Regions from separate parts of the Streptomyces sp. NPDC058001 genome, predicted to be linked through region 2. Evidence: riboswitches for the same ligand, from Rfam matches in the RefSeq annotation. Region 2 holds a riboswitch; each other region holds the start of a gene.

Region 1 (10,566 bases), on a different contig from region 2:
CCCGCCGTGGTCGCCGCTTCCGTCGCCGGTCTCCCCTGGCTCCCCCTGGTGGGCTCGTACGACATACCGGCCGCCCGCCTCGCCCACGAGGGCATCCCCGTCTGGCACCGCTCCGCCCTGGTGCGCCGCCGGGACCTCGCCGAGCAGATGGTGACCTGCCTCGGGGCCCGGCCCGTCGTCGTACTCCGGGGCCACGGCCTCGTCGCGGTCGGCGAGGGCGATCCGGCCCATGCCGTCGCGCAGGCCGTCACCCGGGCACTCGCCGTGAACTCGCTGGCGCGGACCATGCTCGCCGTCGCCGCCACCGGCGCCCCGCTGCGCGCGATTCCCGACGAGGACATCGCCGAACTCCCCGATCTGGGACCGGCGTTCAACGTATCGGCGATGTGGCGCCACCTCGCGGCACGCGCCGAGCACGAAGGCCCGCCCGTGCCGCTGCGCACCTGATCCACGACCCCGGCGCCGCCCCAACTCGCCGGGCGCGCGGTCCGACAGGAGGAGAACGTGCTCTTTCTCAACAACGAGGTGACATCGGCCGTTCTCACCATGCCCGATGTCGTGCGCGCGCTGGAGCAGTCCTACCGTGACCTGGCCACCGGCGTCGGCGTGTGCCGCCCCATCATCGACCTCTGCCTGCCGGTGGACGACGAGCGCGTGTACCAGTGGGGCACCATGGAGGGCGGCTCCGCCCGCAGCGGCTATGTCGCCGTCCGAATGAAGTCCGACGTACTCACCGAGACCGGTCCCCCGGGTGCCCGGACCCAGGGGAAATACTGCGTGCGGCCGGGCGCGTTCTGCGGACTGATCCTCCTGCTCGACGCCCGTACCGGTGAGCCGCTGGCACTCCTCAACGACGGAGTCGTCCAACACCTGCGGGTGGGCGCCGACTCGGCGATCGGGGCGGGGCTGGGCGCCCGCGAGGACGCCCGTGTCCTGGGCCTGTTCGGTTCCGGCGGCGTGGCGCGCAGCCACGTCGAAGCGTTCCTCACCGTACGACCGCTGGAGCGGGTGCAGGTCTACAGCCCGACCCGGGCCCATCGTGAACGGTTCGCCGCCGAAATGAGCGAACGGCACGGTATCGAGGTGGTGGCGCTCGACACACCGGACGCGGTGCATGAGGGGGCCGACATCGTGGCGGGCTGCACGGACGCGGTCGGCGATGTCGTCCTCGGACGCCGGCTGCACCCCGGCACGCATGTGACGTACATCGGCGGGCGCCCCGACGCCGAGGCGCTGGACCGCTTCGACGTGTGGCTGCGACTCGGCACCGCCGGCGTGCCCGACGCGTTGCCGTCACGGGCGACCAAGGACGAGTTCGTGACCTACCGGGCGCAGCCGGACGCTCCCGTCTGGCAGCGCCACACACCCGATCGGGGCCGCCGGCATCCACCGCGCGACGCCCCTGTCGTCCACCTCGACGCCGTCCTCGCGGGCCGCGCGCGGGCGCGCGACGACGACCGGCAGGTGACGTTCTCGGAGCGCGGCAACATCCAGGGCGCCCAGTTCCACGCCGTCGCCGCGGTCGTCTACGAACACGCCCGCGAGCGCGGACTCGGCCATGAGATCCCCCAGGAGTGGCTGCTCCAGGACATCCGGGACTGATCCACGATCCTGGATGACACAGCCGTGGCCCCGAATGTCACATTCGGGCCCTCCGCGCCGTCTCACCTCCGAGGAGACGTACGAGCGGACCAAAGGGAGTACCGGACCATGGCAGAGCTGTCCCTGTTCGAGCAGCAGTCCGACCGGCTGTGGGGCATCGCGTACCGCATCACCGGCTCGGTCGCCGACGCCGATGACGCCGTACAGGAGACATGGCTGCGATGGCAGGGGCTGCCGGACGGCGATGTGATCGACCCGCGCGCCTATCTGACGACGGTCATCAGCCGGATCTGCTACGACCAGCTCGGTTCCGCCCGCGCCCGCCGCGAGTCGTACATCGGCCCCTGGCTGCCGGAGCCGGTGCTCACGGACGCCGGTCCCGAGGACCGGGTGACGCTCGACGAATCGGTCGGGATGGCGATGCTGACCGTCCTGGAGCGGCTCACTCCCGCCGAGCGGACGGCGTTCATCCTGCACGACGTGTTCGCCGTGCCGTTCCCGGAGATCGCGGAGGTCGTCGGCCGCACCCCCGACGCCGTACGGCAGTTGGCCTCCCGGGCCCGTCGCCATGTCCGTGCCGAGGCACCACGCAGGAGCGTCGACCCCGATGAGCACCGGCGGGCCGTGGAGGCGTTCCTCGCGGCCGTCATGGGCGGTGACCTCGAAGCGCTTCTGGAGATCCTGCACCCTGATGTGGTCTGGCGATCGGACGGCGGCGGCAAGGTCACGGCGGCGCGGTTGCCCGTCGTCGGCCAGGACAAGGTCGCCCGCTTCGTACAGGGCCTCCTGCGGAGCTTCGACCTGGCGACGGTGCGGCTGGCCGTACATGAGGTCAACGGCGCCACCGGCGTGGTCCTCTCCGCACCGGCGGGCTCGCTGCCCGGGGGCGCGGTGGGAGCGCGGGGCATGGTGTTCGCGTTCACGGTGGACGGTGGACGTATCGCCGAGATCAACGCCGTGATCAATCCGGACAAGCTGCGTCATCTGGATTTCGGCGGCGGTACGGGGGTGTGACCGGCGGCACTGTCACACTCGCGGGGGCTGCGTCGTCCCCCTTGCATGACGATGACGAACAGCAGGCAGCACGTACGGGCCGTGGTTCTCGGGGCGGGCTACGCGGGGCTCATGGCCGCGCTCCGGCTGGCCCCGCACGCCCAGGTGACCCTCATCGACCCCAGCGACCGCTTCACCGAGCGGGTACGTCTCCATGAAGCCGCCGCCGACGCGCGCCGCGAGGTCACCCGACCGCTCGGCGGCTTTCTGCGCTCCACCGGAATCGAGCACCTCGCGGCGCGCGCCACCGCGATCGATCCCGCCGCCCGGACCGTCACCACGGACGACGGCCGCCGGATTCCCTACGACCGGCTGGTCTACGCCCTCGGCAGCCGTACCGCGCCCGCGGGCGAACGCGCGCACACCGTCGAGTCCGCCGCCGCCTTGTACAAGCGACTCCAGGACGGCCCCGGGCGGATCGCGGTCGTCGGCGGCGGGCTGACCGGGATCGAACTCGCCGCCGAACTCGCCGAGGTCCAGCCCCGGTGGGCCGTCAGCCTGCACGCGGGCGGTGAGATCGGCGGCGGGCTTTCCGCGGGTGGCCGGCACCATGTCCGCACGGTGCTGACCGCACGGGGTGTACGGATCGAGGAGGAACAGCACATCGCCCACGCCGACGACATCGACGCGGACGAGGTCGTGTGGGCAGCGTCGATGGTCCCGAACACCGAACTCGCCGCCGAGGCCCACTTCACGCTCGACGCCACCGGCCGTATCGAGGTCGACGGCGCGCTGCGCTCGGTCTCCCACCCGGAGGTCTACGTCGCGGGCGACGCGGCGGCGGCCAGGTCATCGAAGGCCGGCACTTTGCGCATGGCCTGCGCGACCGCCCTCCCCACGGGCTCGCACGTCGCCTCGTCGCTCATCTCGGAGTTCCGTGGCAGGGATCCGCGCCCGCTGAGCTTCCGCTTCCTTATCCAGTGTGTGAGCCTGGGCCGCCACGACGGGCTCGTCCAGTTCGTCCGCGCGGACGACAGCCCGCACGACCGCTTCCTCACCGGCCGCCCGGCAGCCCGGGTGAAGGAACAGGTGCTCCGCTCCACGATCCTCGTACTCCGCCAGGCGTCCCGCCGCCCGTGGGTGGTTCCCCTCACTCCGGGTCTGTCGTAGGCCGCTGTCGTGAGCCGCACTGAGCGACCCGGGAAAATCGGGTCGCCCGCCGCTCGGTGGTTTGCGATCATGCATCGGTTCTGTTCGCGAAGGTGAGGGAGTCGATGCGTGATGTCCGGTGTTCCCGCTGATCCGACCGTGGTGCACCCCATGCCCGACCAGACGCGTGTGGTGCTGTTGCGGCCCCTCGTCACCTCGCCGTTGATCGAGGTCGGTGAGTTCTCGTACTACGACGACCCGGACGATCCGACGACCTTCGAGACCCGCAACGTTCTGTATCACTACGGGCCGGAGAAGCTGGTCATCGGGAAGTTCTGCGCGCTGGGCGAGGGCGTGCGGTTCATCATGAACGGCGCCAACCACCGTATGGACGGCCCTTCCACCTTCCCCTTCCCCATCATGGGCGGCTCCTGGTCGGAGCACTTCGACCTGATCACCGGCCTGCCCGGCCGGGGTGACACGGTGGTGGGCAACGACGTCTGGTTCGGCTACCGGGCCATGGTCATGCCGGGCGTACGGATCGGGCACGGCGCGGTCGTCGCGTCCGGTTCGGTCGTCGTGGACGACGTTCCCGACTACGCGATCGTGGGCGGCAATCCGGCCAAGGTGATCCGCCACCGCTACGACGACACGGACATCGCCCGGCTGTTGGACGTGGCCTGGTGGGACTGGCCGATCCAGCACATCACGGATCATGTACGGACGATCATGTCCGGCAGCGTCGACGCCCTGGAAGCCGCCGCTCCGGGTGGTGCCGGCTGAGGATGAAGCCATCGGCGGCGTCGGCCTGGACGAAGTCGTTGATGGTGGCGGCGACGGTGGCCGGGGAGCCGACGAAGTTCTGCCAGTTGCCGGTCTCGATGACCAGGTCCCGGATGGACTACTTGTTGGCGGCGGCGAGTTCGCGCCACTCGCGGACGGTGGCCAGCGGGTCGTGATACATCCGTACCTGGGCGCGGCCCCGGGCGATGGTGTGCTCCCCGAGATCCGGAGTCCGCTGCTCCGCAGAGTCTCGGCCAATGCCCGGGTGACCACGTCGTGAGACTGCGGACGGCACCTTCTTGACGACTTCACGGAGCGCGATGACACTGGCGGGGACGGTCACGATTGTCAGCGCCCTCCGGGCAGGTTCGCCTGCTCGTGCGGTCATCGGCCCCGGCCCGCTGGCAGGCAACCCTTCCACCGCGACGGGGTGCCCCGGGTGACGACCGGGTCCCGTCGCAGCGGCGGGGCAAGCGTGGTCTCGCGACTCGCGAGCCCCGGATGTGGGACCGGTGGACATGGAATCGCCCTGGAACTGTCTGACGAGGCGCCTGCACATCGATCTGTCGCGCGTCTCCAGCGCCTACTAGTGCGGTTGGGTTCGAGCCCAAGAGAGCCCGACTTGGCGTAAGAGGCCCAACACACAGGCGCAGTCACTCCGTTCCTCCGCCGATGAAGTCAAATGGCGGACGGGGCTTCCTTGTTCTTTCCTGGGAGAGTCATGACCGAGACAGTTTCGCGTTGTTCCAGCGTGGCGGCCCTCTCGTCCCGCCCGCACCGTTTCCGTGGCCGCATCGGCGTCGGTCTCGCCGGCGGCTTCTACCCGGCACCCCACCGCTATCTCCTTTATCTGTCGGCGAGTTGTCCGCGCTCGTTGCGTGTCTCGATCACGCTGGACCTGCTCGGCCTGAAGAAGTCCGTCGCCACCACGGTCCTCGCCGGGCCCGCCGACACACCCGACGCGTTCGCCTCGCTGCGCCGCGCGTACGAGGCCACGTGGCACCACTACGACGGTCCGCTGACCGCGCCCGCGCTGTGCGACCGATGGAGCGGACGCGTCGTCAGCAACCACACACCCGATATCCTCCGTGACCTCGACGGCCTGGCCTTCGACGGGAACGGCGACGGCGCTGACCCGCGCATCACCCCACTGCGCCCGCCGGCCCTTGCCTCCGAGATCGATGCCCTGCGCGACCTCCTCGACCGTGACGTCACTCCGACCGCCGCCCGACCGGAGCGCGTATCGGCGACGCTGGATCTACTGAACCGTCAACTGGCCGACGCGGCCTACGTGTTGGGCGACAAGCTGACGGCCGCCGATGTGGATCTCTGGGTGGCACTCGTCCACCTCGACGCGACCCACACCGTCTCCTCGTACGCCGGTCTCCGCGCCTACGTACAGCGCCTCGGGAATCATCCAGCCTTTCATGGGGCGGTCAGCGCCGTCGGGGTGGGCCACAGGGCGGCGTAGCCCCCGGCCTCCGGGGACGGCCCGCCAGGACACGGCTGCCCGGTCCGGCGGGCGGCCGGTTCAGCGGACCGGCGCTCCCGGACCGAGGGGAATGCCGAGGCTCCACCAGACCAGGAACAGCAGGGTCCAGGCGGTGGTCATCGCGACGGCCAGGGGCAGGGTGTACGAGGTGAGGGTGCCGATTCCCGCGCTCTTCCGGTACCGCTGAAGGAAGCCGAGCGCCATCACGAAGTACGGGCTCATGGGCGTGATGGCGGTCGAGCCCGAGTCGGCGATCCGGAACAGTGCCTGCGTGGTCTCGGCCGGGACCTGGACGAGCATCAGCATGGGCACCAGGACCGGTGCCGCGAGGGCCCACATGGCGGAACCGCTGGTGACCATGATGTTGACCAAGGTCAGCAGCAGCAGGATCAGCAGGAAGACGACCAGGATCGGCATGCCGCTGTGCCGTAGCGCCTGCGCCGCTTCGACGGCCACGACATCGCCGATGCGGGTCCAGTCGAAGTAGGCGAGGAACTGCGCGATGGCGAAGAACAGCACGAGCACCGGCGCCATCTGCTTGACGCCCTCGACCATCAGCTTCGGTACGTCGGCGGGCTTGGCGACCGAGCCCGCCGACGCTCCGTAGACGACACCGACGAGCGCGAACAGGACGGCGACGACAACCGCGATGCCGTCGAGGAGCGGGGACTCGACGATGCTGCCGCCCTCACCACGCAGGGGTGAGGAGTGCGGAAGCACCACGGCGGTCAGCGCCACGAGCGCGACGACGAGGGCGGTCACGGCGCGGCGCAGTGCCGAGCGTTCCCGGTCGCTGAGGTGGAGCGCGCCGATGTCCTCCAGGTCGGCGTCCGGGTCGGGGTCGAGATCGGGCCGCTTGCTGAGGACGAAGCGGGTGACGAGGGTGATGACGGCGGCCAGCACGAGGGAGGACGCGATGTTGAAGAACCAGTTGCTGAGCGGGGAGACATAGGCGTCCTCTCCCCCGGCTATCTTCGCGGCGGCCGTGGTGATCCCGGCGAAGATCGCGTCGTTGGGCGTGGGGATCGGGCTGGCGTCGTAGCCGGAGGCGATGGCGGTGTAGGCGACGACGATGCCGAGGATCGGCGAACGCCCCACCGCGCGGAACGCCAGCCCGCCGAGAGGGACGAGGATGATGTACGCGGCGGCGGACGCGACATGGGCGACCGTACCGGCGAAGGCGACGGCGAACACGACCCAGGACGCGGGCACACGGGAGACGCCGACCTTCATCAACGCGGCGAGGAATCCGCTGCGTTCGGCCACGGCGACACCCATGATGACCACGACGATCGTCGCCATCGGCGGAAACGAGGCGAAGTTGCTGATCATCGTGGAGACGGCCATCGCGAGACCGTCGCCGCTGAGCAGGTTCTGTACGGCGACGGTCTTGCCGTCCTCGGGAGAGATGACGTCCACGTCGAGCGCGGCCAGGACGGCGCTCGCGACGGCGAGGACCCCGGAAAGGATCCAGAACAGCCAGAACGGGTGCGGAAGGGCGTTGCCCGCGCGTTCGATCACGGCCATCGCCCGCACGATGCGGGGTAGTTGGGGCTCGGGCGGCTGGGGCGACGCCTGTGGTCTCGCGGGGCTGGGGACGGACATGACGGCTCCGAACGAGGTGGGCGCCCGCGCGGAAGCGGGCGTGTGGGAAGGAAAAGAGCTGGGGGTGCCCGGGGGGCCTGCTGGGGTGCGGGCGGGACTCAGTGCCGTGGGGAGAGCGGCAGTTTGTAGTTCTTCACGAACTGCCACAGGACCTCGTGCGCCTCGATGGTCTGCGTGGTGTAGCCACCGCCGCTGTAGCTGTCGGCGCCCGGCCAGGTGTGGCCGCCTCCGGTGACCGCGATGTGCCGGACCTGCGTTCCGTTGGCACAGCCCACCCAGCGGGAGACGGTGATGTCGGGTTCGGTCACCCGGTCGGGCAGGCGCGCGGCGCAGCCGTCCCTGCGAGCCCAGGCGGCGACCCAGTCGGGCACGGCGGGCAGACCCCGGTCCTCGTCGCCGGTGTACGGGATGGTCGCGTCGCCGGTGCCGTGGAAGTCGATGACCGGTACGGGCCGGGTCGGTCGGCAGTCGGCGCCGGTCTCGGGGTAGAAGGCGCCGGCCACGGGGGCGACGGCGGTGATGCGGTCGGCCATGCGGCAGGCCAACAGGCCGGTGAATCCGGCGCCGTTGGACTTCCCTGTCGCGTAGACGCGTCGGGTGTCGACGCACAGGGTGTCTTCGAGTGCGGTGAGCAGGTCGGCGGTGAAGGCGACGTCGTCCACGCCGGGCGCGGCGTAGGGCGCGCCCTGCCATGCCTGCCGGTCGCCGTCGCCGGTGCCGATGACGCCGTTGGGGTAGGCCACGACGGCGGGCAGTGTGGAGAGTTTCGAGAACTCCTCTGTCCCGGCACCGGTGTTGCCGCGCCCGTGGAAGGCGAGGACGACCGGCCAGGCGCGGTGACTCGTGTAGCCGTCGGGCAGATGAAGCTGGTAGGTGCGCTCGATACCGCCGCTGGTGAGGGAGTTCAGGCGACTGGTGCCCGGCTGTTGGGGTGCCGGTGTGCGGCACCCGTCCGAACGGGCCGATGTGGCGCTCCGGTCGGGAGCGGGGGCGGCGTGAGCCGGTGCGATCAGGGCGGTGAGGGTCGTGACCGCGGTCAGGAGTGCGGCGGTGAGGGTGCGTCCGGCACTGGCGCGTGCCGCGCCGGAGTCGGGTGGTGCGTCGGCGTCGAGGGGCACGTCGGAATCGAGTCGTGTGGTGCCTTTCATGGCAGGCTCCTTCCGCCGGTCGCGTCCCGGCGGCCGGCTGAATGCGTCAAGGCGGATGAGGGTGCTCCTGTCCGGCGGGGTGGCCCGGAGGGTGGGAGTGGCGGGGGCCCGGGTTCAGGCGTCCAGCCATTGGGTGACGAATGCGGCGACGCGGGCGACGGCGGTGTCCACGATGGCCTGGCCGTCGCGCGCTGTGGCGTGCCGGGGATCGCCGAGCACACCGTTGGCGGTGAGGTGGTCGTAGCGCACGGTCAGGGTGGGGTGGCCGGATGTGCGGGACAGCCGGGCGAGCGGGGTGAGTCCGGTGGTGGAGGTGGTGCCCGCGGCGAGGCGGTCGGTGTGTACCAGGTGGGGTGCCAGGTGGAGCAGCTGTGCCGTCTCGGCCTCGCCGCTGTGTCCGTGGACTTCACTGACCGCCATGTCGGCGACCACGTCCGACGCCAGAGCGGTGAGCGGGGTCCAGGCGAACTGGAGATCGGGGTGGGTGGTGAGCAGGTCCTGGGCGACCGTGGTCAGGGTGGCGTTGTTGCCGCCGTGTCCGGTCAGGACGAGGATCTTCCGCCAGCCGTGCCGGTACAGACTGTCCACGTACTCGCGGACCACGGCGGCGAAGGTGATGGTGGTCAGGGTGACCGTCCCGGCGAACGCGAGATGGTGCGGCGAGACGCCGACCGGCAGGGGAGGGCCGATCACGACACGTCCGGCGAGCGTCTGGGCCACGCGCTCGGCGACGTGTTCGGCACGGATCGTGTCCGTCGCCAACGGCATGGCGGGGCCGTGCTGTTCGAAGGCACCGGCCGGGATGACCACGATCGGCGCCCGGTCCACGGCCGTTGCGGCCTCCTGGGTGGTCATCTCCGCGAGCCGCCAAGGGAGTTCCGTACGGTGGTGTTCCGTACTCACCGTGCGCCTCCGCTTCCGGGGAAGTCGGCGCGCAGGACGGCGTCGCGGATGGCGTGCAGATGGTCGCGGGTGAGGCGTTCGGCGGCGTCCGCGTCGCCTTCGCGTACCGCGGTGAGGATCTCCAGGTGCTCCGCGTGGTCGCGTTCACGGTCGTTGTAGCGGTGCCGGATCTCGATCTGGTCCCGTGCGCGGACCTGGAGCAGCGCCTCGACGGTCTCGCGCAGGAGCGGGTTGCCGCTGGCCGCGGCGAGCGCCACATGGAAGTGCACGGACCGGCGCAGTGATTCCTCGGGCGGGTAGAGCGCGTTGGACGCGGCGGTCTCCAACTGTCCGAGTGCTTCGGGTGCGCGGGTTCGGGCGGCCTCGGCGGCGACGGCGGGTTCGATGACCAGGCGTGCTTCGACGAGTTGCAGGACCGATGCGCGGGTGCTGCGCGGGAGATGCGGGTTGGCGAGAAGCCGCCGCTCGCTCCCCGGTCCCACATAGGTGCCCGATCCGTGCCGGAACTCGACCACACCGGTGGCCTCCAGGCGCCGCAACGCCTCCCGCACGGTGGGTGTGGTGACCTCGAAACGGCGGGCCAGCTCCCGTGACGAAGCCAGTGCGTCCCCGGGGGCGAGGCCCTCGGCCCGGATGATCTCGACGATGTCGTCCGCGAGACGCTCGGACAACGACTGCTCACTGCGACTCATAAAGTGAATAGATCACTTGATCAGTCGGGGTGTCAATGACCGTGACACGAGGGATCTCAGAGGATGCCGAAGGGAAGGGCGCTGCTACTCGGCGATGCGGGGCGCTGCCGCTACTCGGCGGCGCGGGTCGGCTCCGGCCCCCGCACCGCGTGGTCGACGAACGCCTGCCAGCCCGACAAGGGGAAACGGAGCATCGAGC
Region 2 (10,566 bases):
TGACGGCGGCGTCGGCCGCGATCATCGGCGGCGCCCCACCGCACCGCGCCGGTATGGCCTCCTCCGTCGAAGAGGTCTCGTACGAGTTGGGCAGCCTCACCGGTGTCGCCGTCCTCGGAAGTATCCTGACCGCCGTCTACACCTCGACCGTCACCCTTCCCTCGGGCGCGCCCGCCACGGCGTCCGACAGCCTCGACGAGGCCCGCGCCACAGCCGAACACCTGTCGTCGGCCGACTCCCGGTCCCTTCTGGAGTCCGCCACTGACGCCTTCGACAACGGCTACACCCTCACCCTGACCATCGCCGCGGCGGCCCTCGCGGCCGGCGGCCTGTTCACGTACCGCAGTCTCCGGCGGGGCACCCCGGCCCCCAACGAGCAGACGGAACCGGCCGACCAGACCGCGTAACCATCAGGCCCGCCCGAACGTCAGGCCCGCCCGAAGCGCTCGTCGCGCCCCGGAAACGCCCGAAGGCGGCACCCCCTGGGAGAGGGGTGCCGCCTTCAGGTTCGGTAGGACGGGTGATCGACCTGAGGGTCGGTCAGAAGTCCATGTCTCCGCCCGGCATGCCGCCCGGAGCCGCGGCCCCGGCCTTCTCCGGCTTGTCGGCGATGACGGCCTCGGTGGTGAGGAAGAGCGCCGCGATGGAGGCGGCGTTCTGCAGCGCGGAACGCGTCACCTTCGCCGGGTCGATGATGCCCTCGGCGATCATGTCGACGTACTCACCCGTGGCGGCGTTCAGACCGTGGCCGACGGCCAGGTTGCGCACCTTCTCCACGACGACGCCACCCTCAAGGCCACCATTGACGGCGATCTGCTTGAGCGGGGCCTCCAGGGCGAGCTTCACCGCGTTGGCACCGGTGGCCTCGTCGCCCTCCAGCTCCAGCTTGTCGAAGACCGCGGACGCCTGGAGCAGGGCCACGCCACCACCGGCGACGATGCCCTCCTCGACGGCGGCCTTGGCGTTGCGCACCGCGTCCTCGATGCGGTGCTTGCGCTCCTTCAGCTCCACCTCGGTGGCGGCACCGGCCTTGATGACGGCCACGCCGCCGGCCAGCTTCGCCAGACGCTCCTGGAGCTTCTCGCGGTCGTAGTCCGAGTCGCTGTTCTCGATCTCGGCGCGGATCTGGTTGACCCGTCCCGCGACCTGGTCGGCGGAGCCGGCGCCGTCGACGATCGTGGTCTCGTCCTTGGTGATGACGACCTTGCGGGCGCGGCCGAGCAGGTCGATCCCGGCGTTCTCCAGCTTGAGGCCGACCTCCTCGGAGATGACCTCGCCACCCGTGAGGATCGCGATGTCGCCGAGCATGGCCTTGCGGCGGTCACCGAAGCCCGGGGCCTTGACGGCGACGGACTTGAAGGTGCCCTTGATCTTGTTGACGACCAGGGTCGACAGGGCCTCGCCCTCGACGTCCTCGGCGATGATCAGCAGCGGCTTGCCCGACTGCATGACCTTCTCCAGGAGCGGGATCAGGTCCTTGACGCTGCCGATCTTGGAGTTGGCGATCAGGATGTACGGGTCGTCGAGCGACGCCTCCATCCGCTCCATGTCGGTGGCGAAGTAGGCCGAGATGTAGCCCTTGTCGAAGCGCATACCCTCGGTGAGTTCCAGCTCCAGACCGAAGGTCTGGGCCTCCTCGACGGTGATGACGCCTTCCTTGCCGACCTTGTCCATCGCCTCGGCGATCAGCTCGCCGATCTGGGTGTCGGCGGCGGAGATGGAGGCCGTCGAAGCGATCTGCTCCTTGGTCTCCACGTCCTTGGCCTGCTCAAGCAGGGCGGCGGAGACGGCCTCGACGGCCTTCTCGATACCGCGCTTGAGGGCCATCGGGTTGGCACCGGCCGCTACGTTCCGCAGACCTTCGCGGACGAGCGCCTGGGCCAGGACGGTCGCGGTCGTCGTGCCGTCACCGGCGACGTCGTCCGTCTTCTTCGCGACCTCCTTGACCAGCTCGGCGCCGATCTTCTCGTACGGGTCCTCGAGCTCGATCTCCTTGGCGATGGAGACACCATCGTTGGTGATCGTGGGGGCGCCCCACTTCTTCTCAAGGACGACGTTGCGGCCCTTGGGGCCAAGGGTGACCTTGACGGCGTCGGCGAGCTGGTTCATCCCGCGCTCGAGACCGCGCCGTGCCTCCTCGTCGAACGCGATGATCTTGGCCATGTGAAGTGGTCCTCCCGGACAGGGGTGGATTGCTCCGGATCGTGTCGGCGCCCGCGACGGACGGTCCCGGCCCTGGTGGTTCCTTGCTCCACCCGGTCCCGGGACCTCGCTGACCCGATCCAAGTTCTGTCACTCTCACTGGGAGAGTGCTAACGCCAATGATTAGCACTCGCCCCACCCGAGTGCAAGCGGCTTGGGCAGACCCGGACACCCGCAAGCCGGTACGTACCGGTACACCGGGCACGCGCCGGACGCGGCTCGGGCGCGGCTCAGCGGGGGCGATTGGGCGACGTCGGGGGGGCGCACACGCGAAAGGTCCGCGCCCCATGTCTGGGACGCGGACCTTTCGCGTGAGTGTGTCGCGTGAGTGCGTCGGTGGTCGATCGCGCCGAGATCAGACGGCGAGCTTGACCATGTCCGCCTGCGGCCCCTTCTGACCCTGCGAGATCTCGAACTCGACCCGCTGGCCTTCTTCCAGGGTGCGATAGCCGTCCATTTGAATCGCGCTGTAGTGGACGAAAACATCCGCACCACCGTCGACCGCGATGAAGCCGTAGCCCTTCTCCGCGTTGAACCACTTGACGGTGCCCTGAGCCATGCCTAACTCCCCTATTACTGGCCCTTGCACGGGACCACACTTCGCGGACCCGGGTCAGACCTCACCCCCCAACGGCTGGGGGTGTGCGCCGGAACGCGTCGACCGCCGCTGAATGTATCTGCCCAACTGCCGTCTGCAACAGGTCAATCGGACGAGAAATCTGGGCACGCGTGATCGGAAATTTCCGGCGGATTGAATGGAATTCAGGGCAACTCGGGCCCGACAAAGGCCATTTAGGACGCAAATTGGCGGGGCGCTTTGGCTACTTCTTGTCGCCGTTCGACCGAGAACTCATATGCGCGCGGCACTGGCGGCGGCGCCATTTCCCCAACTCTATCGCGCTCAACCCTACAGAATTGCCCCCTCCGCTTCTCTCGCGGAGGGGGCAACAGAGGTCACGCTGCGCAGTCGTTACGGGAGTCGCGCTCCGGTCGGGAGTCGGGCTCCGGTGCCGGGTCAGCCGCCCGCGACCGCCGGGATGATCGAGACACCGGCACCGTCCGGCGTGGCCGTCTGGAGGCCCTGCTCGAAGCGGACGTCGTCGTCGTTCACGTACACGTTGACGAAGCGGCGGAGCTTGCCCTCGTCGTCCAGGACGCGGGCGGAGATCCCGGCGTGGTTCTTCTCCAGGTCGGCGATGACCTCCCCGAGGGTCGTGCCCTCGGCGGCGACCTCGGCCCGGCCGCCGGTGTAGGTACGCAGAATGGTGGGGATGCGGACGTTGACGCTCATGTTCGGCCTTTCCGGTCGATCCGTCGTACAGGCGTTATCCGGCCAGGCCCGCGTCGCGGAACGCGTCCAGGCTCGGGCGGATGGTCGCGGTCGGGCCGGTCGTCGGCGCCACCGCGTCCAGGGTCTTCAGGCCGTCGCCCGTGTTCAGCACGACCGTCGTCAGCGTGGGGTCGATCAGACCCGCCTCGATGAGCTTCTTGGTCACGCCGACGGTCACCCCGCCCGCCGTCTCGGCGAAGATGCCCTCGGTCTGCGCGAGCAGCTTGATCGCGTCGACCACCTGCTCGTCGTTCACGTCGTCCACGGCGCCGCCGGTGCGACGGGCGATGTCGAGGACATAGGGGCCGTCGGCCGGGTTGCCGATGGCGAGGGACTTGGCGATGGTGTTCGGCTTCTGCGGCTTCACCACGTCGTGCCCGGCCTTGAAGGCGACGGACACCGGCGAGCAGCCCTCGGCCTGGGCACCGAAGATCTTGTACGGCTTGTCGGCGACCAGCCCGAGCTTGATCAGCTCCTGAAGGCCCTTGTCGATCTTCGTGAGCTGGGAGCCCGAGGCGATCGGGATGACCAACTGGTCCGGGATCTCCCAGCCGAGCTGCTCACAGATCTCGTACGCCAGGGTCTTGGAGCCCTCGCCGTAGTACGGGCGCAGATTGACGTTGACGAAGCCCCAGCCCTCGCCCAGCGGGTCGCCGATCAGCTCGGAGCAGAAGCGGTTCACATCGTCGTACGTGCCCTCGATGCCGATCAGCTCGCCGCCGTAGACCGCGGCCATGACGACCTTGCCCTGCTCCAGGTCGTGCGGGATGAACACGCAGGAGCGGAAGCCCGCGCGGGCGGCTGCGGCGCCGACCGCGCCGGCCAGATTGCCCGTCGAGGAGCAGGACAGGGTGGTGAAGCCGAAGGCGCGGGCGGCCTCGATGGCCTGCGCGACGACACGGTCCTTGAAGGAGTGCGTGGGGTTGCCGGAGTCGTCCTTGATGAACAACTTGCCCTGCTGGACGCCGAGTTCACGGGCCAGGTTGTCGGCCTTGACGAGCTTGGTCCAGCCGGGGTTCAGATTCGGCTTGGACGCGACGTCGGCGGGGACGGGCAGCAGCGGTGCGTACCGCCAGATGTTGTCCGGGCCCGACTCGATCTTCTTACGGAGCGCTTCCGGGTCGCCGAGCGGCAGGTCGTACGCCACTTCGAGGGGGCCGAAACACAGTTCGCAGGCGAAGATCGGGCCGAGGGGGAACTTCTCGCCGCACTCACGACACGAGAGGGCCGCTGCGGGGCCCAGGTCTACGGTGTCGGTGGTGGGTGCAACAGTCTGTACAGCCATGGAGGCGAGGCCCTTTCTCCTCATCTTCCTCACGACGCATCTCGCCGTGAGACGGATTTGGCACCTTCCCTAGCCGGGAGCCTCGCGGGCGTGATCGGCACTGACCATGATCACGGACGAGACCGGCTGGAGGGTTGCCGGGGCTTCAACGGGCCGTATCCCTCTGCCCCTCTGGATGAGCGGTATGAAGTTGTGTGGTCGGCGGTGACCCCCGACATGCGATGGTCACCGGCGTTGTTCAAGACTGTAACCGAAGGCCAGGACAGTTGAGATAGTCGTCCGAACCCCGAGACGAACGTAACAAACCCGCCACCCGCGCGGTGGCACCGCCCCCCTGGCGACCGCGAAGGAGCCGCTGACCGTGCTGGAAGATGTCGAGCGCTGGCTGACCGAACGCTCCTGGTCCGTGTCCGACCGCCCGCTGCGCCAGTTGGTGGCGGCGAAGCGGGCCGCCGGGGCGTCGGTGAGTGTGGTGCTGCCCGCCCTGGACGAGGAGGAGACGGTCGGCGAGATCGTCGCGGTGATCCGGCGTGAGCTGATGACGCGGTCCGTGCCGCTCGTGGACGAGCTGGTGGTGATCGACTCCGGTTCCACGGACCGGACCGCCGAGGTGGCGTCGGCCGCCGGGGCGCGGGTGGTGCACCGGGACGAGATCCTGCCGCGGCTGCCCGCCGTGCCCGGCAAGGGTGAGGTGTTGTGGCGGTCGCTCCTGGTCACCGGGGGCGACATCGTCTGTTTCGTCGACGCGGACCTGCGGGAGTTCTCCGCGGACTTCGTCTCCGGGATCGTCGGGCCGCTGCTGACCGAGCCGGAGGTGCAGTTCGTCAAGGCGATGTACGACCGGCCGCTGGGCTCTGCCGAGGGGCAGGGCGGCCGGGTCACCGAACTGATGGCGCGCCCGCTGCTGAACATGCACTGGCCGCTGCTCGCGGGTTTCGTGCAGCCGCTGGGCGGCGAGTACGCGGTGCGCCGCGGCCTCCTGGAACGGCTCCCGTTCCCTGTGGGCTACGGCGTGGAGCTGGGTCTGTTGGTGGACGCGCTGCACACCGTGGGCCTGGACGCGCTCGCCCAGGTCGACGTCGGCGTCCGCAAGCACCGCCACCAGGACGGCCAGGCCCTCGGCCGGATGGCCGCCGCGATCTACCGCACGGCCCAGCTCCGGCTGGCCCGGGGCCATCTGGTCCGCCCCGAACTCACCCAGTTCGAACGCGGCGAGAGCGGCTTCGAACCCCGCACATACCGGGTGGACACGGAGGAACGCCCTCCGATGGCGGACATATCGGAGTACGCGACGCGACGCGTGGCGTAGTAACCGGGCCTCGCGGGTCTCTGCGGGACCGGAGCGGGGCGGGGCGACGCGCGGGCGGGCGGGCGAAGCGGTTCCTGTGGGGCTTGGCCTGGGTCGTATACAGGTTGGGGGTGTTTGAGGAGCGGTGGGGTGGGCCAGGTATGCGGATATGGGTTTTGCGCAAGGGCACGTCCTCGTGGCGTCGAACCGCGGTCCGGTCTCGTACGACGTCCGTGAGGACGGTTCCCTCGGTGTGCGGCGAGGTGGCGGCGGGCTCGTGTCGGGGCTCTCCGCGATCGGCCCGGACGCCGACGCCGTGTGGGTGTGCGCCGCCCTCGGCGAGGGAGACCGCGAGGCCGTGCGCCGCACCGGCGGCGCGCTCGACCCCGCCGACACCGGCGGCCAGCGCGTACGGATGCTCGGCATCCCCCCGGACGTGTACGCCGCCGCGTACAACGGCATCGCCAACTCCGTGCTGTGGTTCGTGCACCACATGCTCTACGACATCCCCGTCGAGCCGGCCTTCGGCACCGAGTTCCGCGAGCAGTGGGCCGCGTACGAGACGTACAACCGCGCCTTCGCCGAGGCTCTCGCTGACGAGGCCGCCGAGGGCGCCGCGGTCCTGGTGCAGGACTATCACCTCGCCCTGGTCCCCGGCATGCTCCGCGAACTCCGCCCCGATCTGCGGATCGGGCACTTCTCGCACACCCCGTGGGCCCCCGTCGAGTACTTCCGGCTGCTCCCGGACGACATCGCGGCGCAGTTGCTGCGCGGCATCCTCGGCGCCGACCGCGCCGCTTTCCTCACGCACCGCTGGGCCGGCGCCTTCACGGCCTGCTGCAAGGACGCCGTCGGCGGTACGGGCACGACCCGTGTCGGCGTCCACGGCCTCGGCGCCGACGCCGACTTCCTGCGCGAACGCGCCCACCGCGCCGATGTGGACGACCGCATCGCCACCCTCCGCGACCAGCTCGGCACCGCCCCCGACGGCACCCCCCGCAGGACCGTCGTCCGCGTCGACCGGACGGAGCTGTCGAAGAACATCGTCCGGGGGCTGCACGCCTATCGTGAGCTGCTCGACACGCGGCCGGAGTGGCACGGGCGCGTCGTGCATGTCGCGTTCGCCTACCCCTCGCGCCAGGACCTCGCCGTGTACCGGGACTACATGACCGAGGTCAGCCGCGTCGCCGAGGAGATCAACTCCGCGTACGGGACGGACGGCTGGACCCCGGTCATGCTCCGCCTGGACGACGACTTCGCCCGCTCCCTGGCCGCGTACCGCATCGCGGACGTCGCCCTGGTCAACCCGGTGCGCGACGGCATGAATCTGGTCGCCAAGGAGGTGCCGGTCGTCTCGGACGCGGGCTGCGCGCTGGTCCTGTCCCGCGAGGCCGGTGCCTACGAGGAGATGGGCGACGACGCGATCGTGGTGAACCCGTACGACGTGTCCGGCACCGCCGCCGCCCTGCACACGGCCCTCACCATGGGCGACGCCGAGCGCGCCGAGCGGACGAAACGGCTCGCCGCCGCGGCCACCGCGCTGCCGCCCACGCAGTGGTTCCTGGACCAGTTGCGCGCCCTGGAGAAGAAGTAGCCCCCAGGGCCCCAGGGCTCAGCGGTTGATCGTCTGCGCCAGCGTCGCGAGGAACGACACCAGGCCCGCCGGGCCGTCCACCACCAGGTCGGCGCGGTCCGCGACCTCCGTGGTCTCCGCGTTGCCGCTGCACACCAGTAGTCCCGGCACCCCGTCGGACCGCAGCTTCTCGACCGCCGCGAAGGCGGGCAGGTCCCCCAGGTCGTCCCCGGCGTACAGCACGCACGCGGCGCCGACCGACCTGACGTACTCGGTGAGTGCCACGCCTTTGTCCATGCCGGGGGGCCGCAGCTCCAGGACGAGCCGGCCGGGCTCCACGATCAGGCCGTGCCGGGCGGCGAGCCGGCCCAGCGGCTCCCGCAGCGCGTCGAACGCGGCCTGCGGATCGTCCGCGCGCCGGGTGTGCACCGCGACGGCCCGGCCCTTCTCCTCGATCCAGATACCGCGCGAGGCGCCGACGGTCTCCAGGAACCCGGGGAGTTCGGCGCGGGCGGCGGCGACCCCGGGGTGCGGGGGCGGGGCGGTGACCGTACCGGTGACGGCGTCCCAGCGTTCGGCGCCGTAGTGCCCGAGTACCACCAGGTGTTCGAGGCCCGGTACCCCGGCGAAGCCGCCGTTGTGTACGGCGATGTCCGGGGGCCGGCCGGTGATCACGGCGACGGACCGGACGAGGGGGGCGAGCGCGGCGAGCGCGGGTACGGCGCCGGGGTGGGCGCGGGCCTGCTCGGGGTCGGCCACGATCGGCGCGAGCGTGCCGTCGAAGTCGAGTCCGATCACGGCGCGGTCGGGGTGGGTCAGGAGCACGTCGAGACCGTCACGTCCGGCCGCGGTCACCGGCGTCGGCAGAGGGGATGGGGAGGACGGGGAGGATTCCGTAGGGCTGCCCATGGGCCGACCCTATCCAGCGCGCGCGGGCACGGCCATGGCACGCCCGCTGCCCGCCACCCGCTCCGTCCACCGGCCGCCACCCCGCCGCGTCCACCTGCCGCTACCGCTCGCCGCGCCGGGCCTCGCGGACCCTGCGCAGCCGGTTGACCGTCACCGGCGCGTGCTCCAGGGCGCGCCGGTCGTCCAGGAGGGCGTTGAGGATCTGGTAGTAGCGCACCGGGGCGAGCCCCAGCTCCTCCCGTATCGCCCGCTCCTTGGCGCCGGGAGCCGGCCAGCCGCGGCCCTCCAGAGCGAGCACGGCCCGCTGCCGCCCACTCAGACCCCGGTCCCCGGAACCCTCCACGTCGTCCATGTGAGGCACCGTACCGCCGGGCTCCGACATCGCCCCCGCCCCTGGGAAGCCGTTCGGCGCTACGCGGAGTTCTCCTCCGTCGTCGCCGCGCTCTGGAGCTGGGTGAGGACGGACTCCGGGTTGCCGCCCGACTCGACGGCCTTGCCGATCTGGCGCTTGATGTCCGCGCTGACCTTCGCCCAGGACGTCTTGCCGACCGGGGGGAGCTGCGAGTTGGGCAGTTCGTCGAGGAACTGGACCAGGTCCCGCTGGCTCTTGTCCTCGGCCATCGCCTCCGACGCGGAGGTGGTGACCGGCAGCAGGTCGTACTCGCTGGAGAAGGTGAGCACGTTCTTCTCCTGGTACACGAAGTCCAGGAAGGTGCCGATCTCCTTGCGGTGGCCGTTCTGCCTGAACGCCATCATCCAGTCGGCGACACCCATCGTGGCCTTGGACTTGCCGTTGATCCCGGGCATCGGGACCATCCCGAAGTCGATGCCCTTCTTGGCGGCCATCTGCATCAGCGTCGGATGCCCGTTGAGCATGCCGACGTCGCCGCTCGTGAACGCCGAGAACGCCTGGGCGCGGTTCAGCTTCGAGGGTGTGGTGGGGCCGGTCAGGCCCTTGCCGACGAGTTCGTCCTTGAGCCAGGTGAAGGTGGTGATGTTCGCCTTGGAGTCGAGGCTGTACGTACCGACGTTGTCGGTGTAGCCGTCGCCGCCGCTGAGCAGCCACATCATGCTCTCCGCCTGCGCCTCCTCCGGGCCGAGCGGCAGCGCGTACGGGTACTTCACGCCCTGCCCCTTGAGGAGTTCGGCGTCGGTCTGGAGCTGGGTCCAGCTCTCCGGCGCCTTGCTGATGCCGGCGTCCTTGAAGAGCTTCTTGTTGTAGAAGAGCAGCCGGGTCGACGACGCGAACGGCATGCCGTACTGCACCCGGGCGACCTCGCCCGCCGCGCTCAACGAGGGCAGGAAGTCGGCCTGTACGGGGATGGAGAGGAGTTCGTCGGCGCTGTACAGCTTGTCCGCGGCGGCGTAGTCGGCGTAGGCGCCGATCTGGGCGAGGTCGGGGGCGTTGCCTTTGTCGACCATGCTCTTGACCTGGGCGTCCACGTCGTTCCAGGAGACGACGTCGACGTCGACCTTGATGCCGGGGTGCTCGGACTCGAACTCCTTGACGAGGTCGGCCCAGTACTTCTTGGAGCTGTTGTCCGCCGAGTCACCGTAGTCGGCGGCGACCAGGGTGAGGGTGGTGTCGCCCGACCCCCCGGTGGCACCGCAACCGGCGAGTGTCGCCGCCATGCAGAGTGCGGCAGCCGCCGCGGTCAGACCCGTCATGCGCCGCTGCACGCCTGATTCCCACCCTCGTTGTTCCCAGTCGGTCCCCCGTGACGTCCTGAAGTGTTAAGCCGCGAGTATGTTCCGAGCCGTCGCCCAAGGTCTACACCAGCCGCGTATCACTTCGGCAACAGAGGTTCACTTGAGGTCGGTAGCGCAACTGGACTAGACCTCTCCCTGGTAGACGCGCGAGACTGTCTCCTGTGACTGCATCGATCCGCCAGGAACATGTCATCGCCCTCGACGTGGGCGGCACCGGGATGAAGGCCGCCCTGGTGGCCCCCGACGGAACGCTTCTGCACGAAGCGCGC
Region 3 (10,566 bases), on a different contig from region 2:
GACAACCCGTTCGCGGACCCCGGACTGCCGCCGCACGAGCACCGGGTCCAGGACATCGACGACCGGGCCGCCAGGCGGTCCGAGCGCGTCGTCGCCTTCCTGTTCACCCTGTCGATGCTGGCCGCCGTCGGCTTCATCGCCTCGTACGTGGGCATCCCCAAGGAGAAGTCCATCTACGTGTGGCCGATCGGCCACATCAACGCGCTGAACTTCGCGCTGGGCATGACCCTCGGTGTTGCGCTGTTCTGCATCGGCGCGGGCGCGGTCCACTGGGCCCGCACCCTGATGTCCGACGTGGAGATCGCCGACGAGCGGCACCCCATCGCGGCCGAACCCGAGGTCAAGGCCAAGGTTCTGGCCGACTTCAAGCAGGGCGCCAAGGAGTCCGCGCTCGGCCGGCGCAAGCTGATCCGCAACACCATGTTCGGCGCGCTGACCCTGGTGCCGCTCTCCGGTGTGGTGCTGCTGCGCGACCTGGGCCCGCTGCCCGGGACCAAGCTCCGGCACACCGCGTGGCGCAAGGGCAAGCTGCTCGTCAACATGAACACGAACGAGCCGCTGCGTCCCGAGGACGTGGCCGTCGGCTCGCTCACCTTCGCCAAGCCCGAGGGCCTGGAGGAGCACGACCACGACTTCCAGGTGGAGATCGCCAAGTCGGCCCTGTTGATCGTCCGGCTCCAGCCGCAGGACATCAAGGACAAGCAGGAACTGGCCTGGTCGCACGACGGCATCGTGGCCTACTCCAAGATCTGCACCCACGTCGGCTGCCCGATCAGTCTCTACGAGCAGCAGACGCACCACGTCCTCTGCCCGTGCCACCAGTCCACCTTCGACCTCTCCGACGGCGCCCGGGTCATCTTCGGCCCGGCCGGGCACGCCCTGCCGCAGCTGGAAATCGGAGTGAACGCGGACGGATACCTTGAGGCGCTCCGCGACTTCGCAGAGCCCGTCGGTCCTTCCTTCTGGGAGCGCGGATGAGTACTGAGAAGAACGAGACGAACGACGCCCGCCGCGAGGCACCCAAGGGCGAGCGCGTCGCCGACTGGGCGGACGGCCGGCTGGGGATCTACTCCCTCGCCAAGGCCAACATGCGCAAGATCTTCCCGGACCACTGGTCCTTCATGCTGGGCGAGGTCTGCCTCTACAGCTTCATCATCATCATCCTGACGGGTGTGTATCTGACGCTGTTCTTCCACCCGTCGATGAACGAGGTGGAGTACGCGGGGCCTTACGTCCCGCTCCAGGGCCAGCTGATGTCCGAGGCGTTCAACTCGACGATGCACATCAGCTTCGACGTCCGCGGCGGTCTGCTGATCCGGCAGATCCACCACTGGGCGGCGCTGGTCTTCCTGGGCGGCATGTTCGTCCACATGATGCGTGTCTTCTTCACCGGTGCGTTCCGCAAGCCGCGTGAGGTCAACTGGCTGTTCGGCTTCCTGCTGTTCGTCCTCGGCATGTTCACCGGATTCACCGGTTACTCGCTCCCCGACGACCTGCTGTCCGGCACCGGTGTCCGCTTCATGGAGGGCGCGGTCCTGTCCGTGCCGATCGTGGGCACGTACCTGTCGTTCTTCCTGTTCGGCGGCGAGTTCCCGGGCGGCGACTTCGTGGCCCGGTTCTACTCGGTGCACGTCCTGCTGCTCCCGGGCATCATGCTCGGCCTGGTCGTCGGCCACCTGATCCTGGTCTTCTACCACAAACACACCCAGTTCGCGGGCCCCGGCCGGACCAACAAGAACGTCGTCGGCATGCCGCTGCTTCCGGTCTACATGGCCAAGGCCGGAGGCTTCTTCTTCCTGGTCTTCGGTGTGATCGCGGTCATCTCGGCGCTCGTCACGATCAACCCGATCTGGGCGCTCGGCCCCTACCGCCCGGACCAGGTGTCCACCGGCGCGCAGCCCGACTGGTACATGGGCTTCTCCGAGGGACTGATCCGCACCATGCCGGGCTGGGAGATCAACTTCCTGGGCCACACACTCGCCCTGGGTGTGTTCATCCCGCTGATGATCTTCCCGATGGTCCTGGTCGCCATCGCGGTGTACCCGTTCATCGAGTCCTGGGTCACCGGCGACAAGCGCGAGCACCACATCCTGGACCGCCCGCGCAACGCCCCGACCCGTACCGGTGTCGGTGTCGCGTGGATCACCTGGTACGTGGTCATGCTGATCGGCGGTGGCAACGACCTCGTCGCCACGCACTTCCATCTGTCGATCAACGTCATCACCTGGTTCGTACGGATCGCGTTCTTCGTGGCGCCGGTCATCGCGTTCATCGTCACCAAGCGGATCTGTCTCGGGCTCCAGCGCCGGGACCGGGACAAGGTGCTGCACGGACGCGAGTCCGGCATCATCAAGCGCCTGCCGCACGGTGAGTTCATCGAGGTGCACGAGCCGCTCAACCAGCAGACGCTGCACACGCTCACCGCGCACGAGCAGTACCAGCCGGAGGCCATCGGCCCCGAGGTCGACGAGAACGGTGTCAGGCGCAAGATCTCGCGCGGCCAGAAGCTGCGGGCGAAGCTGTCCAAGGGCTACTACGGCGAGGACGGCCAGATCCCGAAGCCGACGGTCGAGGAGTACGAGGAGATCACCAGCGGTCACGGTCACCACTGATGCCCTGACCTGACGCCCTGACCTGAGAAGGTCGCCACGGCGAGAGCCCCGTCCATTGCCCGGACGGGGCTCTTCGCTGTCTCCGGGGCTGGATAGGGTGGCCCTGTCGGCACGAACGTCTACGACCCAGGAGCGACCATGAGCGCTGTGACCCCCGCTGGAGGCGACACCACGGCGGGCCGTTCCTGGCCCCGGGTCCTGGACGCGCTTCTGTCCGGGCAGGACCAGGGCGCGGACGCGACGGCGTGGGCGATGGACCGGATCCTGCGCGGTGAGGCCACCAACGCGCAGATCGCCGGGTTCGCGGTCGCGCTGCGGGCCAAGGGCGAGACCGTCGAGGAGATCACCGGACTCGTCCGGACCATGTACGAGCACGCCCGGGTGATCGAGGTGCCGGGGCCCAGCGTGGACATCGTGGGCACCGGCGGGGACGGCGCCCGTACCGTCAACATCTCCACGATGTCGGCGATCGTCGTCGCCGGGACCGGCGCGAAGGTGGTCAAGCACGGCAACCGCGCGGCCTCCTCGGCGAGCGGTGCGTCGGACGTCCTGGAGAAGCTCGGCGTCAATCTGAACCTGACCCCCGAGCGGGTCGTCGAGGTCGCCGAAGAGGCCGGGATCACCTTCTGCTTCGCGGTGAAGTTCCACCCGGCGCTGCGCCATGTGGCGGCGGCCCGCGGTGAGTTGGGCATCAGGACCACCTTCAACTTCCTTGGCCCGCTGACCAATCCGGCCCGGGTGAAGGCTCAGGCGACCGGCGTCGCGGATGCCCGGATGGCGCCGATCATGGCCGGGGTCCTCGCCGAGCGCGGCTCGTCGGCGCTGGTGTTCCGCGGCGACGACGGTCTGGACGAGCTGACGACGACCGCGACCTCGAAGGTGTGGGTCGTACGCGGCGGCGCGGTCAGTGAGCAGGCGTTCGACCCGCGCGACGTGGGGATCGAACTGGTGCCGGTGGAGGCGCTGCGCGGGGCCGATGCCTCGTACAACGCCGATGTCGCCCGCCGGCTGCTCGCCGGCGAGACCGGGCCCGTACGGGACGCGGTGCTGCTCAACTCGGCGGCTGCGCTGGTCGCTCTGACGCCGGGGGACGGGTCGCTCACGGAGCAGATCCGTGCCCAGATGTCCCGTGCGGCCGAGTCCATCGACTCGGGGGCGGCGCGGCGGGTCCTGGAGCGTTGGGTGAACGCGACCACCAAGTGACCGGTCGCTCCTGCGGGGGAGAGCCTCCCCCGCAGGGGTCCGGTATCTGGACGCGCGTGGCCCACGGTCCGCGTGTCTGTCATAATTTCGGCAGGTCATGAGTGACGGCGAATCGGCCCCGGCCCGCTGTCCGGCAACCCTCCGTCCGTGGCGGGGTGCCCCGGGTGAAGACCAGGTCGTAGGCAGCGAGGTCTACGGCAAGCGCGGACCCCTCGCGTCACCAGGGGTCCTGGTCGTCGAGGGAGCAGTCTCGTGAGCAAGCGAATGCGATAGGGCGCAGCGCCCCGCCTCCGCCCACACCCCAGTCCGGTGTGATCGTCCCCTTTCCCGTGCCGTCCTGGTGCGGCCCGCGTTGTCGCGTGGCCCCGACGGCACGGTCAACTCGCTTGCCACTCACGGGAGTTCGCCATGTCCGTCGCCACTGTCGCCACCGTCGCCCCGACCACGTGTACGCCGCTGCCCGTCCTCGGTCGTGAGGTGAGCGTGCCCCTCGTCACCGGGGGCGAGGTCACGTACGCAGCCCTCGACTACGCCGCCAGCGCCCCCGCCCTCCAGCGCGTCTGGGACGACGTCGCCGCCTACGCGCCCTACTACGGCAGCGTCCACCGTGGCGCCGGATATCTCTCGCAGCTCTCCACCGACCTGTTCGAGAACGCCCGGGAGACCGTCGCCCGCTTCCTGGACTGCCGCGCCGACGACCAGGTCGTGTTCACCCGCTCGACCACCGACTCGCTGAACCTGCTCGCCGCCGCCCTGCCCGCGGGCTGCCAGGTCTTCGTCTTCGAGACCGAGCACCACGCCTCGCTGCTGCCCTGGCGCGAGGCCCACGTCACCTACCTCGACGCGCCCCGCACCCACGCCGACGCCGTCCGCACCCTGGAGCGCGCCCTCGCCGACCGTGACACACGGGGACCCGCCCTGGTCTGTGTCACCGGCGCGTCCAATGTGACCGGCGAGCTGTGGCCGGTGCGGGAGCTGGCCGCCGCCGCGCACGCGCACGGCGCCCGGATCGTCCTCGACGCCGCCCAGCTCGCGCCCCACCACCCCGTCTCCGTACAGGAGTTGGACGTCGACTGGGTCGCCTTCTCGGGCCACAAGCTGTACGCGCCGTTCGGCTCCGGTGTGCTCGCCGGACGCGCCGACTGGCTGCGGGACGCCGAGCCGTACCTCGCCGGCGGCGGTGCCTCACGCAAGGTCGCCCGCCGTGCCGACGGAGGTGTCGACGTCGAGTGGCACGACAGCGCCGCCCGGCACGAGGCCGGCTCGCCCAATGTGATCGGCGCCTACTCCATCGCCTCCGCCTGTACGGCCCTTCAGGAAGCGGGTTTCGACACGCTCGTGGCGCGGGAGCTGCGGCTCATCGACACCGTGCGCACGGGCCTCGCCGAGGTGCCCGAGGTGCGGATCCTGTCGCTGTTCGGCGACGACGCCCCGCGCGTGGGCGTCCTCTCCTTCGTCGTCGACGGCTGGAACAGCTCGCACTTCGCGGCGGCGCTCTCCGCCGAGTACGGCATCGGCGTACGCGACGGTCTGTTCTGCGCCCACCCGCTGGTCCGCACGCTCCTGGGCGCGGACCCGGGGGACACCGGCGAGTGCGGCGCGCCCGAGGCGGCGCCGGGGGAGCCGTCCCTCAACGCCATCCGCGTCAGCTTCGGCGCCGGCACACCCGACGAGCACGTGGAGCGTTTCGTACGGGCCGTCCGGGAACTGGTCACCCAGGGCGCCCGGTGGAGCTACCGCACCGAGGACGGCCGCTGCGTCCCGGACACCGGGGAGTGAACCCCGTCGGACAGGGTCGGGCAGGGGCGGAGAGGACCTAGGAGTCCAGGCCGATCGCGAACGCGGCCTCCAGGTCGTGCTGCGAGTACGTACGGAACGCCACATGCGTGTCCGTGCCCTCGACACCCTGGATCTTGCTGATACGGCCGGGGATGACATCCGCCAGATCGTCATGGGCCTGAACCCGGACCATGGCGATCAGGTCGTAGGTGCCGGTGACCGAGAAGACCTCGCTGACGCTGTCCAGCGCGGCGATCGACTCGGCGATCTCCGGAATACGGTCCACGCTGGTCTTGATGAGCACGATCGCGGTGATCACGGCTGGCTGTCTCCCTCGGTGGCCGTGGCTGGTGGTTTCACTCTAGCCGTCCGGCCGAAACGGCCCCACGCGTAGAGGAACCCCAGCGAGAAGCCCACCACATGCGCCAGATAGGCGACCCCAGGACCCTGGTGGGCCTGGCGCGCGGCCAGCCATTGCAGTGTCGCCCAGAACGGCAGCACCACCCACGCCGGAAAGCGCAGCGGCAGGAAGAAGAGGAACGGGAACAGGCTGGTGACCCGCGCCTTGGGGAAGAGGAGGAGGAAGGCGCCGAGCACCGCCGAGATCGCGCCCGAGGCGCCCACCAGAGTCTCCGCCGAATCGGCGTGCGCCAGCGCGTACCCGAACAGCGCGAGGTAGCCGCAGCTCAGATAGAACAGCGCGTAGTGCACCCGGCCCATCCGCTCCTCGGCCATGATCCCGAACACGTACAGGAACAGCACGTTGCCCAGCAGGTGCAGCCAGGAGCCGTGGACGAACAGGGCGGTCGCCGGGGTGAGCAAGGCCGCGGGGTTCCCGCTGAACAGGTCCGCCGGAATCACCCCCCAGCGCGCGAAGTACGCCCGCTGCGCCATGAGGATCTGGTCTCCGGTCCCGTACTCCGGATTGAGCCCGGAGGCGGGTCCGACGAAGAAGACCAGACAGCAGACGGCGATGAGGGTGTAGGTCACCGGGGCGGCCGGCCGGCCGTGTGTCAGGCGTTCGATCGCTGTCCCTGTGGTGCCACCCCGAGTGCCGATCATGACCAGATGATGACGGAAAGCGGCCATACCTGACAGATCGCCTCGCCGGTTCCGATGCCGGAGCGGGGGCGCCCGGCCAGGCCGTAGGGTTACGGCCACACGCGCCGGGTAGGACGGGCGCACCATGGAGGAGACGGGTGCACCACGGCGCGCCCCCGGTACGAAGGAAGCGACGGCCCCGATGACGGTTCCCCTGCCGACCGACCGCACCCGCTGGCGGTGCACGCTCTGCGGCAACCTCACCCGCTTCGACGTGACCCGCTCGTCGAAGGTCGTCGAGTACGTCCACCTCGACCTGGCCGGTGAGCCGAAGGTCGAGGAACGCGACGTGGTCAGTGAGAGCATCGAGTCCGTGCGCTGTCGCTGGTGCAACGCGGTGGATCAGGTGGAACTCGTGGACAGGCCGGGCGCCGGCTCCTGACGGAGCGGGCCCCGCACAGCTAGTGGGGTGAGCGATGGTGGAGAGCGGAGGCGGGGAGCTGGACGACGGCGCCGCCGAGGTGCTCGACCGCCCGCTGCCCGAAGGTGTGCGGCGCCGGGTCGTCCAGATCGTGTCGGACGGTTTCGGCGGGCTCACCGTGGCCGAACTGCCCACACCCCTACGGCAGTACGCGCGCTTCACCCCGACCCGGCGCGTCAAGTTCGCGGGCAACGCCATGGCCGCGGCGCTGGAGAGCGACACCCTGTTCCGGCAGCGCATCGCCGAACGCCTGCGCGAGACACAGCCGGAACTCGTCGGCGCCCTCGACTCCGGGGCGCCACCGCCCGCCGCCGATCCGCTGGACGTCGCCGCCGCCGCGTATGTGCTGCGCCCCACCGGCTGGGTGAAGCTGGTCGCCGCCGCGGGCGAGGAGGCCCAGCGCGCGGACGCCGAGCGCGTCGACGAGGAGACCCGCCAGGAGCTGGAGCGGCTGCGCGAGGAACTCGCCGGTGCCAGGGCGCAGATCCGCGGCGAGACGGAACGGCTGCGCGCCGAAGTCGACGCGGCGAAGAAGGAAGCGGAATCGCTTCACCGCAAGCTGCGCGGGGCCCTCAGCGACGTCAAGCGCGGTGAGGCGGCGGTCCGCAAGGCCCACGCCGAGACGGACACGGTACGGAGCGAGGCGCACGCACAGGTGTCGGCGGCCGAGAGCGAGACCCGCCGGCTCAGGACACGGCTCGGGGAGGCCGAGGCCGCGCTGGAGGCCAGCCGCAGGGCCGCCCGTGAGGGGCGCAGCGTCGAGGACATGCGGGTGCGGCTGCTGCTCGACACCGTCCTGGAGTCCGCCCAGGGACTGCGCAGGGAACTCGCCCTGCCGCCCGTGTCCGTACGGCCCGCCGAGACCGTGGACGCCGTCGAGCCGGGCCGGATGACACCCAAGGACATCGCCGCGCGCGCCCTGTCCGAGCACGACCCGGCCATCATCGACCAGTTGCTCGCGCTGCCGCAGGCCCATCTCGTGGTCGACGGCTACAACGTCACGAAGACCGGCTATCCGCAGATGCCGCTGGAGAAGCAGCGGCTGCGGCTCCTCGGACAGCTGTCGCTGCTCGCCGCGCAGACCGGTGCCGAGGTCACCTGTGTCTTCGACGGCGCCGAACTCGCCGCGCCCGTGCTGCTGGCGCCGCCGCGCGGAGTGCGGGTGCTGTTCTCCAAACCCGGGGTCACCGCCGACGAGTTGATCCGCCGGCTGGTGCGCGCCGAGCCGCCGGGGCGGCCCGTGATCGTCGTGTCCACGGACCGCGAGGTGGCCGACGGGGTCGCCAAGGCGGGCGCGCGTCCGGTCGCCTCCGTGGTGCTGCTCAAGCGTCTCTCGCACGGCTGAGCGTCCCGTCGGTTCCGGTGCCCCGCTGTGCGCGCGGCATAAGGCTCGTAGGCACCCTAAGTCCCCTCCATCCCCTCCGTAACGTCTGTTCCGCATGCCCGAATTGGCGGGATCTGATCGCGACGTAGGGTCAATCGAGCATCACTGCACGTGAGTTGTCGGCAAAGAAACCTCGTAGTGACAGAGTTTTTTCTCGTCAGGATTTGAACTGATCACAAGAAGGTCACTAAGGTCAGGCACCGAACCTCCACTCGGGTGATCACTCATAAGGAGTGACGGTGGAGGGGCACCGCCCACCGGATGTTGTCGGTAGGCGGCTGAGGGAAGAAGGAGCTCGCCTCCGTGGCGTCCCACCGTCGACCGAAGCAGCCGAGCCGCACCCGCGTGACCGTGCTCACCGCGACCGCCGCCGCAGCCGTGGCACTGACCTCCCAGGCCGCTCAGGCCGCGCCGAGCGCCAAGCCGAGCAAGGACGAGGTCAAGTCCAAGGTCGACAAGCTCTACGAAGAGGCGGAGAAGGCCACCGAGAAGTACAACGGGGCCAAGGAGAAGCAGGACAAGCTCGAAAAGCAGATCGGCAACCTCCAGGACAAGGTGGCCCGAGGTCAGGACGACCTCAACGACCTGCGCGGCGGCCTCGGTTCGATGGCCAGTGCCCAGTACCGCACCGGCGGCATCGACCCCTCCCTCCAGCTGTTCCTCTCGGCGGACCCGGACGACTACCTCGACAAGGCGTCCACGCTCGACCAGCTCAGCGGCCAGCAGGTCGAGGCGCTGAAGAAGATCCAGGAGAAGCAGCGCGCGCTCTCGCAGCAGCGCCAGGAAGCCTCCGACAAGCTCAAGGACCTCGCCGACACCCGGACCGAACTCGGCAAGAAGAAGAAGGAAGTCCAGGGCAAGCTCGGCGAGGCGCAGAAGCTCCTCAACACCCTCACCGCGCAGGAGAAGGCGGCCATCGCCGCCGACGACCAGCGCGCCAGCCGCGCCAGCGAGCGCAGCGCCCTCGGCGGCTCGGGCAAGCCCGCCACCGGCCGCGCCGGTTCGGCCTACGGCGCCGCCCAGAGCAAGATCGGCTCGCCGTACGTCTACGGCGCCAGCGGCCCCAGCTCCTTCGACTGCTCGGGCCTCACCTCCTGGGCCTTCGCCCAGGCCGGTGTCCAGATACCCCGGACCTCGCAGGCCCAGGCCAGCTACGGCACGCGCATCGCCTCGCAGAGCGACCTCCAGGTCGGCGACCTGGTCATCTTCTACAGCGACCTGCACCACGTCGGCTTTTACGCGGGCAACGGCCAGGTGCTGCACGCCCCGCGCACCGGCGCCAATGTGCGCTACGAGTCGATCAACAACATGCCCTACCAGTTCGGGGTCCGTATCTGACCTCGGGTGTCCGTGCCGATACCGCCCGAACGGGCGAATTCCGGTGCGGCCCGCTGACCCCACGCCCCGTCGGTGACCTGCGTCTCCGGCGGGGCGTCACCGTGTGTGCACGGCGCGGTCTTTGGTCCCTGGGTGATCGCCCGGCTACTGTCTGCCGCGCATTCCCCCGAACCCGGGGGTCCGTCAGCGGAAGGGAGAGCGGCTTCCCGTGGGGTCCCATCGCCGTCCCGCAGCCTCCGGTCTCGACCGGAGCACCCGAGTCACCGTCCTGTCCGCCGCCGCGGCCACCGCGGCAGCCGCCTTCGGCGCGGCACCCGTGGGCGCCGCGCCCCGGGACACCCCGGCCGAGACCAGGACCGAGGTGGACCGGCTGTACGCGCAGGCGGAACAGGCCACCGAGGCGTTCAACAGCGCCGGCGAACGCGCCGACCGGCTCCGCGAGCGGGTGTCCACGGCACAGGACCGGATCGCCCGGGGACAGGACCGCGTCAACACCATGCGCGGCGCGCTCGGCGCACTGGCCGGAGCGCAGTACCGGGCGGGCGGTGTCGACCCCTCCCTCGCGCTGCTGCTCTCCTCCGACCCGGCCGGATACCTCGACAGGGCGGCGACCCTGGACCGGGTCGGAGCCCTCCAGGCCGGTGAGCTGAAGGAACTCCTCGCCGCGCAGCGTGGCCTCGCCCAGGAACGCGCCGAGGCCACCCGCACCCTCGCCGAACTGGACCGCA

What was found. A riboswitch is a leader RNA that binds a small molecule or an ion and turns the genes downstream of it on or off. The one in region 2 is predicted to bind S-adenosylmethionine.
Region 1: it holds a riboswitch for S-adenosylmethionine, as region 2 does, so the genes downstream of both, ACFVT5_RS09465 (glutathione S-transferase C-terminal domain-containing protein) here and thrC (threonine synthase) in region 2, are expected to answer to the same signal.
Region 3: it holds a riboswitch for S-adenosylmethionine, as region 2 does, so the genes downstream of both, ACFVT5_RS24690 (aminotransferase class V-fold PLP-dependent enzyme) here and thrC (threonine synthase) in region 2, are expected to answer to the same signal.

Annotation. Positions count from the first base shown of each region.
Region 1 covers NZ_JBHVQT010000003.1:600,430-610,995, reverse strand. The annotation lists gene ACFVT5_RS09495 (class II aldolase/adducin family protein) at 1-447, shown strand, start outside; gene ACFVT5_RS09490 (ornithine cyclodeaminase family protein) at 505-1,602, shown strand; gene sigJ (RNA polymerase sigma factor SigJ) at 1,711-2,616, shown strand; gene ACFVT5_RS09480 (NAD(P)/FAD-dependent oxidoreductase) at 2,662-3,765, shown strand; gene ACFVT5_RS09475 (CatB-related O-acetyltransferase) at 3,877-4,527, shown strand; partial or broken gene ACFVT5_RS09470 (F420-dependent methylene-tetrahydromethanopterin reductase) at 4,517-4,747, opposite strand; SAM riboswitch class IV at 4,865-5,009, shown strand; gene ACFVT5_RS09465 (glutathione S-transferase C-terminal domain-containing protein) at 5,249-5,998, shown strand; gene ACFVT5_RS09460 (AbgT family transporter) at 6,059-7,624, opposite strand; gene ACFVT5_RS09455 (alpha/beta hydrolase family esterase) at 7,723-8,772, opposite strand; gene ACFVT5_RS09450 (creatininase family protein) at 8,887-9,675, opposite strand; gene ACFVT5_RS09445 (FadR/GntR family transcriptional regulator) at 9,672-10,367, opposite strand; gene ACFVT5_RS09440 (DUF397 domain-containing protein) at 10,478-10,566, opposite strand, start outside.
Region 2 covers NZ_JBHVQT010000004.1:469,761-480,326, forward strand. The annotation lists gene ACFVT5_RS11890 (MFS transporter) at 1-407, shown strand, start outside; gene groL (chaperonin GroEL) at 541-2,163, opposite strand; gene ACFVT5_RS11900 (cold-shock protein) at 2,558-2,761, opposite strand; gene ACFVT5_RS11905 (MoaD/ThiS family protein) at 3,218-3,493, opposite strand; gene thrC (threonine synthase) at 3,528-4,817, opposite strand; SAM riboswitch class I at 4,835-4,999, opposite strand; gene ACFVT5_RS11915 (glucosyl-3-phosphoglycerate synthase) at 5,179-6,126, shown strand; gene ACFVT5_RS11920 (trehalose-6-phosphate synthase) at 6,275-7,699, shown strand; gene otsB (trehalose-phosphatase) at 7,718-8,587, opposite strand; gene ACFVT5_RS11930 (DUF3263 domain-containing protein) at 8,688-8,939, opposite strand; gene ACFVT5_RS11935 (ABC transporter substrate-binding protein) at 8,999-10,255, opposite strand; gene ACFVT5_RS11940 (ROK family protein) at 10,459-10,566, shown strand, end outside.
Region 3 covers NZ_JBHVQT010000009.1:422,864-433,429, reverse strand. The annotation lists gene ACFVT5_RS24705 (Rieske 2Fe-2S domain-containing protein) at 1-978, shown strand, start outside; gene ACFVT5_RS24700 (cytochrome bc complex cytochrome b subunit) at 975-2,612, shown strand; gene trpD (anthranilate phosphoribosyltransferase) at 2,751-3,815, shown strand; SAM riboswitch class IV at 3,909-4,025, shown strand; gene ACFVT5_RS24690 (aminotransferase class V-fold PLP-dependent enzyme) at 4,224-5,594, shown strand; gene ACFVT5_RS24685 (Lrp/AsnC family transcriptional regulator) at 5,632-5,913, opposite strand; gene ACFVT5_RS24680 (rhomboid family intramembrane serine protease) at 5,910-6,656, opposite strand; gene ACFVT5_RS24675 (hypothetical protein) at 6,838-7,077, shown strand; gene ACFVT5_RS24670 (NYN domain-containing protein) at 7,112-8,461, shown strand; gene ACFVT5_RS24665 (NlpC/P60 family protein) at 8,804-9,838, shown strand; gene ACFVT5_RS24660 (NlpC/P60 family protein) at 10,047-10,566, shown strand, end outside.